4 regions of the Pseudomonas sp. NPDC090752 genome follow, and region 3 is predicted to be linked to each of the others. Evidence: predicted binding sites of a transcription regulator. Region 3 holds the regulator's gene; each other region holds the start of a gene.
What was found. The regulator sigma-54, encoded in region 3, starts transcription at its own class of promoters, with help from an activator protein. The targets are predictions, from matches to a motif close to ANTGGCATNNANNTTGCTNT.
Positions count from the first base shown of each region.

Region 1 (4,808 bases), on a different contig from region 3:
GAACTTGAGCTTGTGCGGGCTGCGCAGGCCCTTGTAGCGGTCTTCCAGGCGTAGCGCCATGGCGACGCTGTCCTGCACGCCATAGCGGCACCAGGTGCTGCCCACGCACGACTTCACCGTGCGGGTCGACTTGCCGTAGGCGTGGCCGGTCTCGAAGCCGGCTTCGATCAGCTCGCCCCAGATCAGTGGCAGCTCGTGCAACTGGGCGCCGAACAGGTCGATGCGCTGGCCACCGGTGATCTTGGTGTAGAGGTCGTACTTCTTGGCGACCTGGCCGATCACGATCAGTTTGTCGGGAGTAATCTCGCCACCCGGGATGCGCGGCACCACCGAGTAGGTGCCGTTTTTCTGCATGTTGGCCATGAAGGTGTCGTTGGTGTCCTGCAGCGGCACCAGCGCCGGGTCCATGATCGGCTGGTTCCAGCATGAAGCGAGGATGTTGCCCACCGCCGGTTTGCAGATGTCGCAACCGACGTGGCCTTTGCCGTGCCGTTCGAGCAGGTCGTTGAAGGTGCGGATGCCGCCGACCCGCACCAGCCCGTAAAGCTCCTGGCGGGTGTAGGCGAAGTGTTCGCACAGGCTCTTGTCCACGGTCACGCCACGGGCGGTCAGTTCATGCTCGAAGACCTGCTTGAGCAACGCCGCGCAACCGCCGCAGCCGGTCGCTGCTTTGGTGCAGCCCTTGACTGCGGCAAGGTCGCCGCAGCCGCTGTCTATGGCGGCGCACACCGCGCCCTTGCTGACGTTGTGGCAGGAGCATATGGTCGCGCTGTCGGGCAATGCGTCGGCGCCCAGGGCTGGCGCCCCACCGCTTTGCGGCAGGATGAGCGCGGCCGGGTCGGCTGGCAGGGCGATGCCGTTCTGGGCGTACTGCAACAGGGTGTCGTAGTAGCTGTTGTCACCGACCAGCACGGCGCCGAGCACGTACTTGCCACTGGCATCCACTACCAGCCGACGGTAGGCGGCATTGGCCTCGTCGATGAAGCGGTAGCTGCGCGAGCCTGGCGTGGCGCCATGGGCGTCGCCGATGGAGCCGACATCCACGCCCAGCAATTTGAGCTTGGTCGACATGTCGGCGCCGGTAAACTCACCGGCCGCCTCGCCCAGCAGCAAGGCCGCCAGGTTGCGCGCCATGCTGTAACCTGGCGCGACCAGGCCGAACACGCTGCCGTTCCAGGAGGCGCACTCGCCAATGGCGAAGATGCGTGGGTCGCTGCTGCGGCAATGGTTGTCGATCACCACGCCACCGCGCGCGGCGACCTCCAGCCCGCTGGCACGGCCCAGCGCATCCTGCGGGCGGATGCCAGCGGAGAACACGATCAGGTCGGTCTCGAGGAACTCGCCGCCATCGAAGTTCATGCGGTAGCGGTAGGCCTCGCCAGCGCTGATCGACTGGGTGGCCCGCGACAGGTGCACGCCAACGCCAAGGGCTTCGATCTGCGCCTTGAGCGCCGCGCCGCCTTCGCCGTCCAGTTGCACTGGCATCAAACGAGGGGCGAACTCCACCACGTGCGCTTCCAGGCCTAACGACTTGAGGGCATTGGCGGCTTCCAGGCCAAGCAGGCCGCCACCGACGACCACGCCGCGAGTAGCATTGGCAGCAGCGGCGCGGATCGCATCGAGATCGTCGAGGGTGCGATAGACCAGACGGGCATTGCCGCTGGAGCCTTCGATCGGCGGCACGAACGGATAGGAACCGGTGGCCAGGATCAACTGGTCGTAGCCGTAGCGGCCCTCGGCGGTGACCACTTCGCAGCGTTCCCGGTCGATCTCCAGCACCGCTTCACCCAGGTGCAGGTTCACGCCGTTGTCGCCATAGAAGCCTTGCTCGCACAGGGCCAGGGTTTCGGCGCAGCTGCCGCCGAAGTACTCCGACAGGTGCACGCGGTCGTAGGCACGTTGGCGCTCTTCGCCGAACACATGCAGCTCGAAGCGCGCCAGGGCGCCGCGTTCGACCAGTTGCTCGACGCAATGGTGGCCGACCATGCCGTTGCCGACGATGACCACTCGCTCTCGTTGCCCGCTGCTCGCTGTTGCCTTCATACGCCGATCCTCGATCAAAAAAAAAGCGCCTGGAGCCGAAGCTCCAGGCGCCTTTGCCTGTATTCATCACGGTGTGCCCCTGGGTTGATCGCCGTTGATCAGTGAGGCTTGTTGTGTGGGAGATAGTGCATGGACTGTGCCAGTTGGGTTGCCTGTGCTGGCCTCTTCGCGGGCAAGCCCGCTCCCACAGGTCTTTCACAGAATTGGCGACAATATCAATCCTGTGGGAGCGAGCTTGCCCGCGAAGAGGCCAGCACTGCCACTGCACATTCCAAGTGCAGCACTCACCAACATGGAGCACGTCAATACACATCCCGCCGATACCGCTTGGCCTTGCTCAAGGCCTCCATGTAAGCATCCGCGTCCACGCCCCCATGCTCGGCAATGACCTCGCGCAACGCCGCATCCACATCCTTGGCCATACGCTGAGCATCTCCGCACACATAGAAATACGCCCCCGCCTCCAGCCACTGCCACACCTGCGCGCCATTCTCACGCAGGCGCTGCTGCACATAAATCTTCTCGGCCTGATCCCGGGAAAACGCCGTGTCCAGCCGCAGGTGGCCGCTCGCCTGCCACGCCTGCAGCTGCTCCCGGTAATAGAAGTCGGTCGCGGCGTACTGCTCGCCAAAGAACAACCAGTTACTCCCCTTGCCCCCCCGGGCTTCGCGCTCTTCGAGGAAGGCGCGAAACGGCGCAATCCCGGTGCCGGGACCGACCATGATCACCGGCACAGTGTCGTCATCGGGCAAGCGAAAATGCTTGGATACCTGCGGGAAGATCGCGATCTTCTGCACCTGCCCACGGTCGGCGAGAAAGCTTGAGCACACCCCTTTGCGCTCGCCATAACGTACCGTGGATACGGTCAGGTGAACCTGACCAGGGTGCGCCAGCGGGCTGGAACTGATCGAATAGAGCCTCGGCTGCAAAGGCTTGAGCAGGTCGAGCCACGTAGCCAATGGCAAGTCTTGCGGAAACGCACGCAGTACATCGACCAACTGTCGGCCCCAGAGCCAGTCCTGCAATTCGCGTTTGCAGTCAGGCTGCAGCAGGCGCCGCAGTTCGGCGGCTTGCAGGCTGAATACCTGCAGTTGTTGCGCAGTGACCTTGGCGATCTCCAGGTGCGACGCCAGCGCCTTGGCCAGGGGCATGACCGCTTGCCCTTTCAACTGGACCTGGGCCTGGCCATCAAGCCGCATGGCGGCCAGCATGTCTTCCACCAGCGCCGGGCAGTTGCGTGGCCATACGCCCAGGGCATCGCCTGCGGCATAAGTGAAATCGCTGCCGGCCAGGTCGAACACCAGCTGGCGGGTTTCCTTGCTGGCACCCGGGGCATTGAGCAGGCGGTTTTCCAGCAAGGTGGCATTCCATGGCTGATGCTTGCTGTAGCCGGTCACGGGTTCACTCACAGGCAGCGGCAGGGTGGCGCTGCCCAGTTCGGGCAACAGCGCATCGAGCCAAGTTGCGAAGGCCTCATCGAAATCCGGCTCGCAGTCGACGCGCGGCAGCAGGCGCCGCCCACCCAGCTCAGCCAGGCGCTGGTCGAGCTTGCGGCCGAACCCGCAGAACTGGTCGTAGCTGGAGTCTCCCAGTGCCAGCACGGCGTAGGGCAATTGGGCGCAGTGCGCGCCCTCCTCGCCCTGCAGCGCCTGCCAGAACGCCGTCGCGCTGTCGGGTGCATCGCCATCGCCGAAGGTGCTGGCGATGACCACGACGCTAGCCGCACCCTGCAACTGGCGGGGGCTGACCGCCTCCAGGCAGCTGAGCTGCACCTGCAGCCCGCCACTGCGTAAACGCTCGGCGCAACGCTCGGCCAGCGCTTCGCCGTTACCCGTTTGCGAAGCCCACAGCACCTGATGAGGTGGCGTAACAGACGCGCTCTCAGCCGGCTCGATACTCAGCTCACGGGCTTCGATGCGCTCACCGGCAACTCGCTGCAAGGCGACGGCGCAGTGCTTGAAGGCCGGCTGCAGCGACAGCGGGTCGACCGCATCGCAGGTGACGGCATTGATCGCCAACTGCTCGCCGATCACATCGTTCCAGTGGAACGGTGCGAAACAGTTGCCAGGCATCACCCGGTCACTGACCCGCGCCGGCAGTACGGCCTGGCCACGCCGCGAGCGGATCGCCACCTGGTCCTTGTCGCGGATGCCCAGCCGCGCCGCATCTTCGGGATGGATTTCTACGAAGGGGCCGGGTTCCAGCTTGTTCAGCGTCGGCACCTTGCCGGTCTTGGTCAGGGTGTGCCATTGGTGCTGCACCCGGCCCGTATTGAGCACCAGTGGGTAGTCGGCGTCTGGCAGCTCCGGTGCGGGTAACCAGGGCCGGGCGAAAAAGCGGGCCTTGCCGCTTGTCGTTGGGAAAAGCAGGGTGCTGGGATCGCCGTTTTCGACATAGCGCAGTGGGCTGCGGTCGTCCGTTTGGCCTGGGGCGCAGGGCCATTGGCGGGGTTTTTCGCGCAGCGCCTGGTAGTCGATGCCACGCAGATCGTAGCCGGTGACCGGGTTGTAAAAGCGACGGATCTCATCGTACACCGCCTCAGCGTTGGCGTAGTCGAAGGCCTCGGCATAGCCCATGGCACAGGCAACCCGGGCGATGATCTGCCAGTCCGCCAGGCTCTCGCCCGGCGCCTCGACCGCGCACGGCATCAGCGTCAGGTTGCGCTCGCTGTTGATCATCACGCCCTCGCCCTCGGCCCACAGCGCGGCAGGCAGGAGGATATCGGCGTAGCGGTTGGTTTCGGTGTCGAGGAAGGCATCCTGGGT
Region 1 covers NZ_JBVJLI010000023.1:14,341-19,148, reverse strand. The annotation lists gene nirB (nitrite reductase large subunit NirB) at 1-2,043, opposite strand, end outside; gene ACZ6YA_RS23415 (molybdopterin-dependent oxidoreductase) at 2,346-4,808, opposite strand, start outside.
Region 1: the regulator sigma-54 is predicted to act here: its motif matches at 2,168-2,187, upstream of nirB (nitrite reductase large subunit NirB).

Region 2 (4,808 bases), on a different contig from region 3:
AATTCCGGTCGTTCAACCTGCTCGATAGCTATGCGGCGTTGGGCAAGTTCGACATCGTGTTCTGCCGCAATGTGCTGATCTACTTCTCGGCGCAGGTGAAGAAGGACATTCTGCTGCGGATACATAGCACCCTGAAGCCGGGGGGGTACCTGTTCCTGGGGGCCTCCGAGGCGCTGAATGGGTTGCCGGATCATTATCAGATGGTGCAGTGCAGTCCGGGGATCATCTACCAGGCTAAGTAGGGCATTGTTAGAATTTCCGAGGGGCTGCTTGGCAGCCCCTATTCACAAGGCTCTGATGCTGGATCAGAAGTCCGAGAAGCTATAGGGCTCAAGGGGGGAAAGCTGTGATAGGAAAATAAGATGTTCCACCGCTTTCACTTTTTCGACATGGTCAACCTTGGCTGTCCCACCAAGCAGCAATGCTGGAACAAAAGCATACATCTCGTCATGCTTAGGTGCGCCGAGCCTTTTCTTGAGAGGCTCAAACATATCCTCAAAGTCATCAATTTCTCTATCTTTCATAGCGAAAAAGCTTTGCACATGCCGGTCCATGTCCGTTAGTTTTCTATGTATGCCATTGTAGAAAGAATAGTAACCGATAATTTTTAACGAAAATCCCGTTTGCTCTCCGAAGAAATAAAGGTCGCCGAAAGCGCTTCTGCCAATCAGGTGGTATTTGTCTCTTTCACCTAAGTTCGTTCCCTCGATCCATGAAGCGGTCACGCCTTCATACTCTTGAGGATTAACTGTCCAAAATAATCCGTCGGCATACCCGCACCACCCATGTTCTGCCCAATACTCCAATAGTTGATTTGGCAGTTTTCCTTTGTAGCGCTCAATGCTTGATGTGGGAACCTCCTGCCGATAGATGGGGTGCCCCATTGATTCGATAAAAATAGTGAATGCTTCGTCCATCGTAAGTTGCCACCTTAAATCAGCATTTATGGAGTTTGACGTTCATCAGTGCTGTACGTCTGTCGAGGTTCGCCATCTGCTCAGCTGCAGTTTTCATATTGCTCAATTTGGTCTTCCATTGAGGGCCGATGGTCGAATTGACTTGCCTATCGCCGAAGCCAGATATCACGTCTTTGCCGCCTGCGCTTAAGTCTGGATTATGCAGCGCGGCGAGGGTTGTCATTGTTTCCTTAGCTTGCTTGATGGCCTCTTTTCTAGCGTCGGCATGACTCATTGTGTTGGATAGTTCTTCCTGAATTCTCTCCTCCAGGCTTTTTTTCAACTCTCGCCGAGCCTTGCGTGCGACAGCTGGATCACGCTTCACCGGGTTGGCAACATTTTCCAGAAACTCGTCTACCGTCAGCCGGTTCAGTCCATCCTGCTGCCCTTTCAACTGCCGTTCAAATTCCCCATGCTTGGAAGCCGGCAAATTGTCCGCTTTGAAACAAGCCACCGTATGCAGCGGCATGCTACCGGGCTTGGCTGTCGAAGGCTCCTTGTCTTTCCCCGCAGGCCGATTAGTCGGCGCGGGCTGTGGATCATTAACCGCTCCCTTGCGCCGCTCCGGCACCTGCAAATCCGGCCGCTTCTTCAACCCCTCTTCATGCTTGAGCATCCATTGCCCAAGCCGCGCACCCTTGTTGCTGGCCGCCATTTCCTGCGCCAGCACCCGGGCATCGCCGCGTCCCCGTGTGAGGTACGAAACAATCGCCCCCAGCAACAGCACAACGACTTCCACATGGCCAAGGGCAATCGAATGCGCGGCCCGCGATATCGCATTCGGATCATCCCGGCCGAACGGGCTCAAGCCTTCGTCGTGCGTGCCTTCCCAAGCGCTGCGGATGCCGTCCAGGTAGTACTCGCCTATGCGCGGCAAGCCTTCGATGAAGAACTCGGCGATGGAGGACAGGCCGAGTACGCCGAGGATCCAGCCGCTGACCTTCAGGCCCATCGCGGCACCGACCCCGGCGAGGGGAAGAGCCCCGGCACCTGCGCCAAAGGCACCGATGCCGGCACCGATGGCGCCGCCGGTAACGGCACTGCCGACGACGATCATCGCCATCTGCCGGACTACGACCAATAGTTCGTCGAGGATGCTGGCGATTTCCAAGTCGGCGAAGCGTTGGCGCAAGAGGTGCGCGGCTTGCCATTCGGCTTGGTTGAAAGCGGATTGGACGGCCCTGATGCGGCGAATGTTGAGTGCCAGTGAGGCGACCGGTTGGTTGTACTGATCGACGAAATGGGCGCCTCCCTGATAGCCCATTTCATCGATGATGCGTGATTCGATCTCGTGCCATGAGGGCACGAGGTGGTTCAGAAGCATGTGTGTCTCCCTGACAAGTTTGTGCAGGGGGAATCACATCATGGATCGAGCGTAATCATTTCTGAGAAAGCTGTAGGAAAAGTCTATATCGTCGCTGAATGGTGGGGATTGTGCTGTGTTCTGGTGTGCTTGGCGTGATTGTTTTAGCGCCCATGAGATCGAGCGCCGCCCGCGCGGCGCATCGCGGATGAATCCGCTCCTACGGTCTACCTTCGGCCAGTTATGTCTGTGGCATCTTCGCTGTCCGTCTTGTGTGTACAACTCGATATCAAGCCATCCACCAAGGCTGACAGCGGTGATATCACTGACAAAATTGGCCGGAGGTAGACTGTAGGAGCGGATTCATCCGCGATGCGCCGCGCGGGCGGCGCTCGATCTCAAGAGCGCAAAAACCTCCCGGCAGGCGCTTTTGCCCACCCCACGCCCTCTGACGTCAATTTTTTGTTTTGCCGCTTTTGCCACCCGGCAATTGCCGCTTTCCTCCCGCCATGCGGAAGCACTTTGCCGCTTTTCTGGCAGCACCCAGTCAATGATGCGTGTCGTGGCCCAGTATTTTCGGGCTTCCAAGCTGTTGGCACAGCCCTTGCTATAGCTTGGCCAACAAGTTTCCGGTCAACCTTCGAAGGTTTCCCCGACATGAGCATCAGTTTCGACAAGGCGCTTGGCATCCATGAAAAGGCCCTGGGCTTCCGCGCCCAGCGCGCCGAAGTGCTGGCCAACAACATCGCCAACGCTGACACGCCCAACTACAAGGCGCGTGACATGGACTTCTCTTCGGTGCTCGCCGCCGAAAGCCAGAAGCAGCAAACCGGTGGCCGCTTCGCCATGGACCGCACCAACAGCCGGCACATCGAGGCTGAAGGCCTGGCGATGGCCGACGACACGCTGCAGTACCGCACGCCGAGCCAGCCGTCGATCGACCAGAACACCGTGGACGCCCAGATCGAGCAAGCGAACTACACGGAAAACGCCATGGGCTTCCAGGCCAGCTTCACCCTGCTCAACAGCAAATTCAAAGGGCTGGTATCGGCCCTGCGCGGAGAATAACCATGTCCCTGTCCAGCGTTTTCAACATTGCCGGTAGCGGCATGAGTGCGCAGAACACCCGCCTCAACACCGTCGCCTCGAACATCGCCAACGCCGAGACCGTCTCGTCGAGCATCGACCAGACCTACCGTGCGCGCCACCCGGTGTTCGCCACTACCTTCCAGAATGCCCAGGCCGGCGGCAGCCAGTCGTTGTTCGAAGATCAGGGCGAGGCAGGGCAGGGCGTGGAGGTCAAGGGCATCATCGAAGACCAGAGCAATCTGGAAGCGCGCTACGAGCCCAATCATCCGGCGGCGAACAAGGACGGCTACGTCTACTACCCGAACGTCAACGTGGTCGAGGAGATGGCTGACATGATCTCCGCCAGCCGGGCGTTCCAGACCAACGCCGAGCTGATGAACACCGCCAAGAACATGATGCAGAAAGTCCTGACCCTGGGTCAGTGATAAGGAATCCAGACCATGGCAGTCGATAGCACCAGCGGTGTGAACCTCAACGATGTCCTGACGGCATCGGGTGTAGGCAGTACCACCAAAAAAACCGCCGATACCGCGTCCAAGACCGGTACCGACACGCTCGGCAAGGACGCGTTCCTGCAGCTGCTGGTTACCCAGATGCAGCATCAGAACCCGCTGGACCCGCAGGACAACGGCGAGTTCGTGGCGCAGTTGGCGCAGTTCAGCAGCCTCGAAGGCATCACCTCGCTGAACGATTCGGTCACCAGCATCACCAACGCCATGGCCTCGTCTCAGGCCCTGCAGGCGTCGTCGCTGGTCGGCCGTTCGGTGGTCGTGCAGAACGACAAGGCCGTGGTCGATACCGCCGAGAGTTTCAATGCACAGTTCGTGGTGCCGCAGGCGATCGGCGAAGCGAAGGTCACCATCAAGGACAAGGACGGCAACACCGTCAAGACCATCGAGCTGGGCGAGCAGAAAGCCGGTTATGCCGACTTCATCTGGGATGGCACCAACAACAGCGGCGAGAAGGTCGATCCGGGCACCTACACCTTCACCGCCAGCACCACCGTGGATGGCCAGTCGGTGCAGATGAACACCCTGCTGCCGGCCAAGGTCACCAGCGTCAGTTTCAACGCCACCGGCGAAATGGTCCTCAACCTCGCGGGTGTCGGCAAGGTTTCCCTCTCCGACGTACAAACCATCGGTATCTAAGGCCCGCTAGCGCGGCACAGGAGCGAATTCATGTCTTTCAATATCGGCCTTAGCGGTCTGTACGCAGCCAACAAGCAGCTGGACGTTACCGGCAACAACATCGCCAACGTCAACACCACCGGTTTCAAATCGTCGCGCGCCGAGTTCGCCGACGTCTACGCCGGCGCCAACCGCCTGGGCGTGGGCAAGAATCAGGTCGGCAACGGCGTGCGCCTGGCGGCGGTGTCGCAGCAGTTCACCCAGGGTGACGTCAACACCACCGGCAACGTGCTGGACATGGGCATCCAGGGCCAGGGCTTCTTCGTCCTGTCC
Region 2 covers NZ_JBVJLI010000010.1:36,704-41,511, reverse strand. The annotation lists gene cheR (protein-glutamate O-methyltransferase CheR) at 1-242, shown strand, start outside; gene ACZ6YA_RS14940 (GAD-like domain-containing protein) at 306-917, opposite strand; gene ACZ6YA_RS14935 (DUF6861 domain-containing protein) at 937-2,280, opposite strand; gene flgB (flagellar basal body rod protein FlgB) at 2,917-3,327, shown strand; gene flgC (flagellar basal body rod protein FlgC) at 3,330-3,773, shown strand; gene flgD (flagellar hook assembly protein FlgD) at 3,789-4,496, shown strand; gene flgE (flagellar hook protein FlgE) at 4,527-4,808, shown strand, end outside.
Region 2: the regulator sigma-54 is predicted to act here: its motif matches at 2,851-2,870, upstream of flgB (flagellar basal body rod protein FlgB).

Region 3 (4,808 bases):
TGCTCACCCTCGGTGTGCAGGTGAACTTGGGTGCCTTTGCCCGCCGCCAGCATCATCACCGCCATGATGCTCTTGCCATCCACCAGCTTGTCTGGTGCGCGGCCCACCCGCACCTGGCAGGGAAAGCGCCCGGCCACGCCGACGAACTTGGCGGCCGCCCGGGCATGCAGGCCCAGCTTGTTGATGATGGTGATTTCGCGGGCGGGCATCGTGGTGCGGATCCTGTGGGCTAGAGGTCGCGGTGGCGGACCTGGACGTTTTTCAGTGACTGTTGCAGCAATTGGCCGAGACGTTCGGTGATATAGACCGAGCGGTGGTGGCCGCCGGTGCAGCCAATGGCAATGGTGACATAGGCGCGGTTGCTGGCGGCGAAGCGTGGCAGCCATTTGAGCAGGTAACTGGAGATATCGGAAAACATTTCTTCGACGTCCGGCTGTGCGGCCAGGTAATCGATGACCGGTTGCTCCAGGCCGGAATGCTCACGCAATTCGGGCTTCCAGTAAGGGTTGGGCAAGCAGCGCACGTCGAATACCAGGTCTGCATCGACAGGCATGCCGCGCTTGAAACCGAACGATTCGACCAGGAATGCAGTGCCGGGTTCAGGCTGGTTGAGCAGGCGCAGCTTGATCGAGTCGCGCAGTTGATACAGGTTGAGGTTTGTCGTGTCGATCTTGAGGTCGGCAAGGTCGGCGATCGGCCCGAGCAGCTCGCTTTCCACGCGGATCGCTTCGGCCAGCGAGCGGTCGGCGTTGGTCAGCGGATGGCGCCGACGTGTTTCCGAGAATCGCTTGAGCAGTGTGTCTTCGTCGGCATCGAGAAACAGCACATCGCACTGGATATGGCGACCGCGCGCTTCCGCGAGCAGGTCGGGGAAGCGCGACAGGTGGCTTGGCAAGTTGCGAGCATCAATGGACACCGCTACTTTTGGCTGCTGCAGCTCGGTGTTGATCAGCGCGTTTTCCGCCAGCTGCGGTAGCAGGCCGGCAGGCAGGTTGTCGATGCAGTAATAGCCATTGTCTTCCAATACATCGAGGGCGGTGCTTTTGCCGGAGCCGGACCGGCCGCTGACGATGATCAGGCGCATGTTCAGGCCTCGCTCTGTACGTCCAGGACTACCTGATAGAGGGCCTCGCTGCTGGTAGCGCTACGCAGGCGATCGCGCACATCTTTGCGATCGAGCATGCTGGCGATTTGACGCAGCAATTCGAGGTGGGCATCAGTGGCTGCTTCAGGCACCAGCAGGACGAACAGCAGATCGACCGGTGCGCCATCAATGGCGTCATAATCGATCGGAGCGTCCAGGTGCAGCAGGGCGCTAACCGGGCCAGTGCAATCTTTGATGCGGCAGTGAGGGATGGCGATGCCATTGCCGAAGCCGGTGGAGCCGAGCTTTTCGCGAGCAACCAGCTTTTCGAAGACGTCTTGCATCTCCAGCTCAGGCACTTCTTTGGCAATCAGGTTGGCGACCGTTTCCAGGGCGCGCTTCTTACTGCCACCCGGCACGTTCACCAAGGAACGGCCGGGGGTCAGGATGGTTTCAAGTCGGATCATGGATGAGGGGGATCAGCGGGCAGCTGCACCTTGCAGCAGGCTTTGCTGTTTTTCCTTGTGTTTTTTCAGTTGACGGTCGAGCTTGTCGGCCAGGGCATCGATCGCTGCATACATGTCTTCGTGTTCGGCGTTGGCAACCACTTCTCCACCAGGAATCTGCAAGGTCGCTTCGACCTTCTGCTGCAGCTTCTCGACTTTCATGATGACCTGCACGTTGGTGATCTTGTCGAAGTGACTCTCCACGCGGGCGAGCTTTTCAAGCACATAATCGCGCAGCGGCTGGGTGACTTCTACATGCTGTCCACTGATATTGACTTGCATACAGCTTCTCCTTTGTTGCCCGTGCATAAAGAGGCAGGTCTTGCACCTGCCCCACAAACGCTGTGGCACATCTCAGGCGCTACATCAGTCGCTTGCGCTCACTCGACGGTGCGATGCCGAGGGACTCGCGGTACTTGGCGACGGTGCGACGGGCTACCTGGATGCCTTGTGCTTCCAGTAAACCAGCGATCTTGCTGTCACTCAATGGCTTTTTCGGATTTTCCGCCGCAACCAATTTTTTGATGATCGCGCGGATCGCCGTGGACGAGCATTCTCCGCCTTCGGAGGTGCTGACGTGGCTTGAGAAAAAGTATTTCAACTCATAGATGCCGCGCGGCGTATGCATGAATTTCTGCGTGGTCACCCGCGAAATAGTCGACTCGTGCATGCCCACCGCCTCGGCAATGTCGTGCAGCACCAGGGGCTTCATCGCCTCGTCACCGTGGTCGAGGAAGCCGCGTTGGTGCTCGACGATCTGTGTGGCTACCTTCATCAGTGTTTCGTTGCGGCTCTGCAGGCTCTTGATGAACCAGCGCGCCTCCTGCAACTGGTTGCGCATGAACGTGTTGTCGGCGCTGGTATCGGCGCGGCGCACGAACCCCGCGTACTGCGGGTTGACGCGCAGGCGCGGGATCGCTTCCTGGTTCAGCTCGACCAACCAGCGCTCGCTGTCCTTGCGTACGATGACGTCAGGCACCACGTACTCCGGCTCGCTGGACTCGATCTGCGAGCCGGGGCGCGGGTTGAGGCTCTGCACCAATTCGATGACCTGGCGCAACTCGTCTTCCTTGAGCTTCATGCGGCGCATTAGCTGGCTGTAGTCGCGGCCACCCAGCAGGTCGATGAAATCGCTGACCAGGCGCTTGGCCTCGGCCATCCAAGGCGTGCTGGTCGGCAGTTGGCGCAGTTGCAGCAGCAGGCATTCGCCCAGGTTGCGCGAGGCAATACCGGCAGGTTCGAACTGCTGAATGCGGTGCAGCACCGCTTCGACCTCGTCGAGTTCGATGTCCAGCTCCGGGTCGAAGCCGGCGCAGATTTCTTCGAGGGTGTCCTCCAGGTAGCCCTGGCCGTTGATGCTGTCGATCAAGGTCACGGCGATCAGGCGGTCGGTATCGGACATTGGCGCCAGGTTCAGCTGCCACAGCAAGTGGCTTTGCAGGCTCTCGCCGGCCGAGGTGCGGGTGGTGAAGTCCCACTCGTCGTCATCGTTGCTCGGCAGGCTGCTGGCGCTGGTCTGGTAGATGTCTTCCCAGGCCGTGTCAACCGGAAGCTCATTGGGGATTCGCTCGCTCCACTCACCGTCTTCCAGGTTCTCGGCACTGGCGGTGCTTTCCTGGAAACTGTTGTCCTGGACTTCGGTGACCGGTTTGTTCTCGGCGTTGTCCGCCATCGGGTCGCTGTTGTCGAAGTCGTCGCCGTCTTCCTGACGTTCGAGCATCGGATTGGACTCCAGCGCCTCCTGGATTTCCTGCTGAAGGTCCAGGGTGGAGAGCTGAAGTAGGCGGATGGCCTGTTGCAACTGCGGGGTCATCGTCAGTTGCTGGCCCATTTTTAGGACGAGCGATGGTTTCATGGCTGGGGCTAAATACCTTGTTCGCCGGCGCGCATGCGCCATCCACTACACGAGGGCGCCGGAGCGCCAAATTCAAGCAAGTTTTATGCCTTAAATTGTAGCGTTTGCCTAGAGCGCTGTAACAACTTAAGCCCCATCAAGGCGGCAAGCCCGCGCTCCAGGCACACCCTGGGATCAGAGTCGGAACTCGTGGCCCAGGTAGACTTCCTTGACCAGCTCATTGGCCAGGATAGTCTGCGCATCGCCTTCGGCAATCAACTGGCCGTCGTTGACGATGTAGGCGGTTTCGCAGATATCCAGTGTTTCGCGGACGTTGTGGTCGGTGATCAAGACACCGATGCCCTTCGCCTTGAGGTGGTGGATGATCTGCTTGATGTCGCCAACCGAAATCGGGTCGACACCAGCAAAAGGTTCGTCCAGCAGGATGAACTTCGGTGCGGTCGCCAGGGCGCGCGCGATCTCGACACGGCGGCGTTCGCCACCGGACAGGCTCATGCCGAGGTTGTCACGGATGTGGCTGATGTGGAACTCCTGCAGCAGGCTTTCCAGCTCCTTGCGACGGCCCTCGCGGTCGAGTTCCTTGCGGGTCTCGAGGATGGCCATGATGTTGTCCGCCACCGACAGCTTGCGAAAGATCGACGCTTCCTGCGGCAGGTAGCCGATGCCAGCGCGTGCGCGGCCGTGCATGGGCTGGTGGCTGACATCGAGATTGTCGATGCGCACACGGCCCTGATCGGCCTGGACCAGGCCGACGATCATGTAGAAGCAGGTGGTCTTGCCGGCGCCGTTGGGGCCGAGCAGGCCGACGATCTGGCCGCTGTCGATCGACAGGCTGACGTCGCGCACGACCTGCCGCCCTTTGTAGCTCTTGGCCAGGTGCTGGGCTTTGAGGGTTGCCATTTACTCGGCCTTCTTCTTCGGCTGGATCACCATGTCGATGCGCTGACGCGGGGCGGTGACGTTGCCGCCACGACCGGCGGTCGCCACCTGGGACTTGGTGTTGTAGACGATTTTCTCGCCTTCGGTGGTGTTGCCTTCGTTCTCGACCTTGGCGCGATCGGTGAGGATGACCGTGTCTTTCTGCGCCTGGTACTGGATGGTCACGGCCCAGCCTTTCATCTTGTCGGGCTTGGCAGTGCTCTGCTGTTGCTCGAAATAGGCCAGGTTGCCCACCGAGGTGACCACGTCGATGTCGCCGTTGGCGGCACGGGTCATGGTCACGGTGTTGCCTTTGATCATCATCGAGCCTTGGGTGATGATGACGTCGCCGGTATAGGTGGCCACGCCTTGCTTATCGTCCAGGTGCGCGTTGTCGGCCTGGATGCGGATCGGCTGGTCACGGTCGGTCGGCAGGGCGAAGGCG
Region 3 covers NZ_JBVJLI010000003.1:233,494-238,301, forward strand. The annotation lists gene ACZ6YA_RS06250 (HPr family phosphocarrier protein) at 1-209, opposite strand, end outside; gene rapZ (RNase adapter RapZ) at 230-1,084, opposite strand; gene ptsN (PTS IIA-like nitrogen regulatory protein PtsN) at 1,087-1,551, opposite strand; gene hpf (ribosome hibernation-promoting factor, HPF/YfiA family) at 1,564-1,872, opposite strand; gene ACZ6YA_RS06270 (RNA polymerase factor sigma-54) at 1,952-3,445, opposite strand; gene lptB (LPS export ABC transporter ATP-binding protein) at 3,620-4,345, opposite strand; gene lptA (lipopolysaccharide transport periplasmic protein LptA) at 4,346-4,808, opposite strand, start outside.

Region 4 (4,808 bases), on a different contig from region 3:
ACCCACGGAAAGGTTACCTGCTTATGACAAATCGATCATTCACACCGTGACTCGCATTCGTTAGAACTGGTCTCAGGCCGCTTCGCAACGAGGCGGCACTTTCAGCCCGCCACGCCGGCAGCGGGCGCACACCGGCAGAACGACTCTGCCCGGCCTCGGAGAGGCCGACGGGACATTACAGTCAACAAGTGAGGGCAACACCCTATGAGAAGACTTAAGCGTGATCCGTTGGAAAGAGCATATTCACGTGGCTACCAATACGGGGTCACCGGCAAATCCCGCGAACTTTGCCCTTTCAATCTTCCTTCTGTTCGCCAAGCCTGGATCAACGGCTGGCGCGAAGGTCGCGGAGATAACTGGGACGGAATGACTGGCACCGCTGGTATCCATAGACTCAACGAAAATCACGCCGTTGGCTGATCGAGGACACTGAATTCGATTTACCATGCACGCCCCATCCGGGCGGCGGGCGAAGGCCCAGGGGCCCCTTGATGGGGCCCTTTTTTATGCCCGCGGCATTGCCGCGATGGCATCCACCGCTTCACGGATCAGCGCCGGCCCTTTGTAGATGAAGCCTGAGTAGATTTGCACCAGGCTCGCCCCCGCGGCGATCTTCTCGGCGGCATGCCGGCCTTCGGTAATACCACCCGCCGCGATGATCGGTAGTTTGCCACCCAGCTCGCCCGACAGCACCTTGACGATATGGGTGCTTTTCTGCAGCACAGGCGCACCCGACAGGCCACCCGCCTCACCCCCATGTGGGAGATTTTCGACGCCTTCACGGCCCATGGTGGTGTTGGTGGCAATGACCGCATCCATGCCCGATTCCATCAGCGCTGCTGCCACCAGCGCGGTTTCTTCGTCGCTCATGTCCGGTGCGATCTTGATTGCCAACGGCACGCGCTTGCCATGTTCGCCGGCCAGCTGTTCGCGACGCTCGGCCAGGGCATCGAGCAGTTGCTTGAGCGAGTCGCCGAATTGCAGGCTGCGCAAACCCGGGGTATTGGGCGAGCTGATGTTGACGGTGATGTAGCTGGCCTCGGTGTAAACCTTGTTCAGGCAGATCAGGTAGTCGTCGACCGCGCGCTCGACCGGGGTGTCGAAGTTCTTGCCGATATTGATACCCAGCACGCCCTCATGGCGCGAAGCCCGCACACGCTCCAGCAGATGATCGACGCCCAGGTTGTTGAACCCCATGCGGTTGATGATCGCCGTCGCCTCTGGCAGACGGAACAACCGCGGCTTCGGGTTGCCCGGCTGAGGGCGCGGGGTCACGGTACCGATTTCGACAAAGCCGAAACCCAGCTGGGCAAAGCCGTCGATGGCCGCACCATTCTTGTCCAGGCCGGCAGCCAGGCCCACCGGGTTGGCGAAGTTCAATCCCATCACACTCACCGGCAGCGCCGCCGGCTGCTTGCACAGCACGCCGTTGAGCCCAAGGCGGCCACCGGCACCGATCAGGTCCAGGGACAGGTCATGGGAAGTTTCCGGAGAAAGCTTGAACAGCAGCTGGCGGGCCAGGGTATACATGGGCGGGCAAGGCTCAGGGGTAAGTGAGGCTGCGATTATAGCCAGCGCGCGCCCAGCATGACAGCGCCTTGGCACATGCGTTGCTACATCGCCTCACGACGGCCTAATCCGTACAGGCGAGGATCTACGTGAATACATCTGCTCTGGCCTGGGTAAACGGCAGCGACGCGCCGGAAAAGCCCAGCCTCGATATCGGCTTCATGGCCCTGACCGATTGCGCCTCGGTGGTGGTTGCCGCCACCCAAGGCTTCGCTCAACAGCACGGCCTGACCCTCAACCTCAAGCGCCAGGGCTCATGGGCCAGTCTGCGTGACAAGCTGGCCAGCGGCGAACTGGATGCTGCGCACTGCCTGTACGGTCTGGTCTACGCCGTGCACCTGGGCATTGGCGGCGTGCCGGCCAGCGACATGGCCGTGCTCATGGGACTGAACCAGAATGCCCAGGCCATCAACCTGTCGCCTGCCCTGCAGCGCAAGGGCGTGACCAGCCCTGAAGCACTCGCACGCCTGGTGCACCAGAGCGGTGCGCGACTGACCTTCGCCCAGACCTTCCCCACCGGCACCCACGCCATGTGGCTGTATTACTGGCTGGCCAGTCAGGGCATCCACCCACTGCACGACGTCAACAGCGTGGTGGTGCCCCCCGCGCAGATGGCGGCGCACGTTCAGGCTGGCCGCATCGATGGCTTCTGTGTCGGTGAGCCCTGGGCCGCCGCCGCCGTCGCCCAGGGCCAGGGCTTCACCTTGGCTACCAGTCAGTCGATCTGGCCCGACCACCCGGAAAAGGTCCTGGCCTGCGCACGCACCTTCGCCGAACTGTACCCCAACAGTGCACGCGCACTGATCAAGTCGATCCTCGCCGCCAGCCGCTTCATCGAGCAAAGCCAGGAAAACCGCCGCAGCACCGCGCAACTGCTCAGCGGCGCCGCCTACCTGGATACACCCCTCGAAACCGTCGAGCCGCGCCTGCTCGGCAACTATCAGGACGGCCTCGGCAACCAGTGGCAGGATTCACACGCCCTGCGCCTGTTCGACCAGGGCCGGGCCAACCTGCCCTACCTGTCCGACGGCATGTGGTTCATGACCCAGTTTCGCCGCTGGGGCTTGCTGCGCGACGACCCCGACTACTTCGGCGTGGCGCGTCGGGTGCAGCAGCTGGAGCTGTATCACGAGGCCGCCGACGCCCTCGGCGTATCCTGCCCCGCCTCGGTCATGCGCAGTAGCTTGCTGATCGACGGCATCCGCTGGGACGGCAGTGACCCGCACCGCTATGCCCGCAGCTTCCGCCTGCATGCCTTGGGCGATATGCCCACTGCCCGTACCGGTTTGTGAGGGGGACCACCATGCTGCGCATCCTGCTCATCGACGACACCCAGAACAAGCTTGGCCGCCTCAAGGCAGCGTTGCGCGAAGCCGGCTTCGAGGTGATCGAAGCGCCAGACCTGACCATCGACCTGCCCGCCTGCGTCGAAACGGTGCGACCGGATGTGGTGTTGATCGATACCGATTCACCCGACCGCGATGTCATGGAACAAGTGGTGATGGTCAGCCGCGACCAGCCGAGGCCGATCGTGCTGTTCACCGACGAACATGATCCCAGCGTGATGCGCCAGGCGATCCAGGCAGGTGTCAGCGCATACATCGTCGAAGGCATCCACGCCGCCCGGCTGCAGCCGATCCTCGATGTGGCCATGGCCCGCTTCGAGAGCGACCAGGCCCTCAAAGCCCAGTTGCTGGCGCGCGATCTGCAGTTGGCAGAGCGCAAACGCATCGAGCAAGCCAAGGGCTTGCTCATGAAAATGAAGGATTGCAACGAAGAGCAGGCCTATACCCTGATGCGCCGGCAGGCCATGAGCCGCCAGCAGAAGCTGATCCAGGTGGCCGAACAGATCATCGCCATGCACGAAATGCTGGGTTAGCGCCGCCGGCGATGTTGGCCCACCTTTTGCTGGATGAACCACACCGGTAGCCAACGGCGGTTGCCCACAAACCCCGACAAAGACGTCGCTCTCCCCTCCACGCCAGTGGACCGGGTAGCGACGTCTTTTTGTTTCCGTTGCATTGCCGAGTGAGGTGTTCGATGAGTACCAGCTTCTGGAAATCCGGGCATGTGCCCACGCTGTTCGCCGCGTTCCTGTATTTCGACCTGAGTTTCATGGTCTGGTACCTGCTTGGCCCAATGGCGGTGCAGATCGCCGCCGACCTGCAACTGACCACACAGCAGCGCGGCCTGATGGTCGCCACGCCGATTCTGGCGGGCGCGGTGCTGCGCTTCGTCATGGGCCTGCTGGTCGACCGCCTCTCACCGAAGACCGCCGGGTTGATTGGCCAGGTGATTGTCATCCTAGCCCTGGCGAGCGCCTGGTACATGGGCGTGCACACCTATGAACAGGCCCTGCTGCTCGGCGTTTTCCTCGGCGTAGCTGGCGCCTCGTTCGCCGTGTCGCTGCCGCTCGCCTCGCAATGGTACCCACCGCAGCACCAGGGCAAAGCCATGGGTATTGCCGGCGCGGGCAATTCCGGCACTGTTTTCGCCGCCTTGCTGGCCCCGGTACTGGCCGCAGGTTTCGGCTGGAACAACGTGTTCGGCTTCGCCGTGATCCCACTGGTACTGACCCTGGTGCTGTTCGCCCTGCTCGCGCGCAATGCACCACAACGGCCCAAGCCCAAGGCCATGGCCGATTATCTCAAGGCCCTGGGCGACCGCGACAGTTGGTGGTTCATGTTCTTCTACAGCGTCACCTTTGGCGGCTTCATCGGCCTGGCCAGCGCCCTGCCCGGCTACTTCAGCGACCAGTATGGCCTAAGCCCGATCACTGCCGGCTACTACACCGCCGCCTGCGTCTTCGCCGGCAGCCTGATGCGCCCGTTGGGCGGCGCCCTGGCCGACCGTTTCGGTGGAATCCGCACCTTGCTGGGCATGTACAGCGTGGCCGCCATCTGCATTGCCGCCGTTGGCTTCAACCTGCCCAGCGCCGCTGCGGCCCTGGCCTTGTTCGTCAGCGCCATGCTCGGCCTTGGTGCCGGCAACGGCGCGGTGTTCCAACTGGTGCCACAACGCTTCCGCCAGGAGATCGGCGTGATGACCGGCCTGATCGGCATGGCCGGCGGCATTGGCGGCTTCCTGTTGGCCGCGGGGCTTGGCACCATCAAGCAGCATACCGGCGACTATCAGCTGGGACTGTGGTTGTTCGCCAGCCTCGGCCTGCTGGCCTGGTTCGGCCTGCACGGTGTCAAGCAACGCTGGCGCACCACCTGGGGCTCGGCGGCGGTTACCGC
Region 4 covers NZ_JBVJLI010000004.1:72,178-76,985, forward strand. The annotation lists gene rmf (ribosome modulation factor) at 205-420, shown strand; gene ACZ6YA_RS07560 (quinone-dependent dihydroorotate dehydrogenase) at 505-1,530, opposite strand; gene ACZ6YA_RS07565 (CmpA/NrtA family ABC transporter substrate-binding protein) at 1,659-2,861, shown strand; gene ACZ6YA_RS07570 (ANTAR domain-containing response regulator) at 2,873-3,448, shown strand; gene ACZ6YA_RS07575 (nitrate/nitrite transporter) at 3,610-4,808, shown strand, end outside.
Region 4: the regulator sigma-54 is predicted to act here: its motif matches at 1,598-1,617, upstream of ACZ6YA_RS07565 (CmpA/NrtA family ABC transporter substrate-binding protein).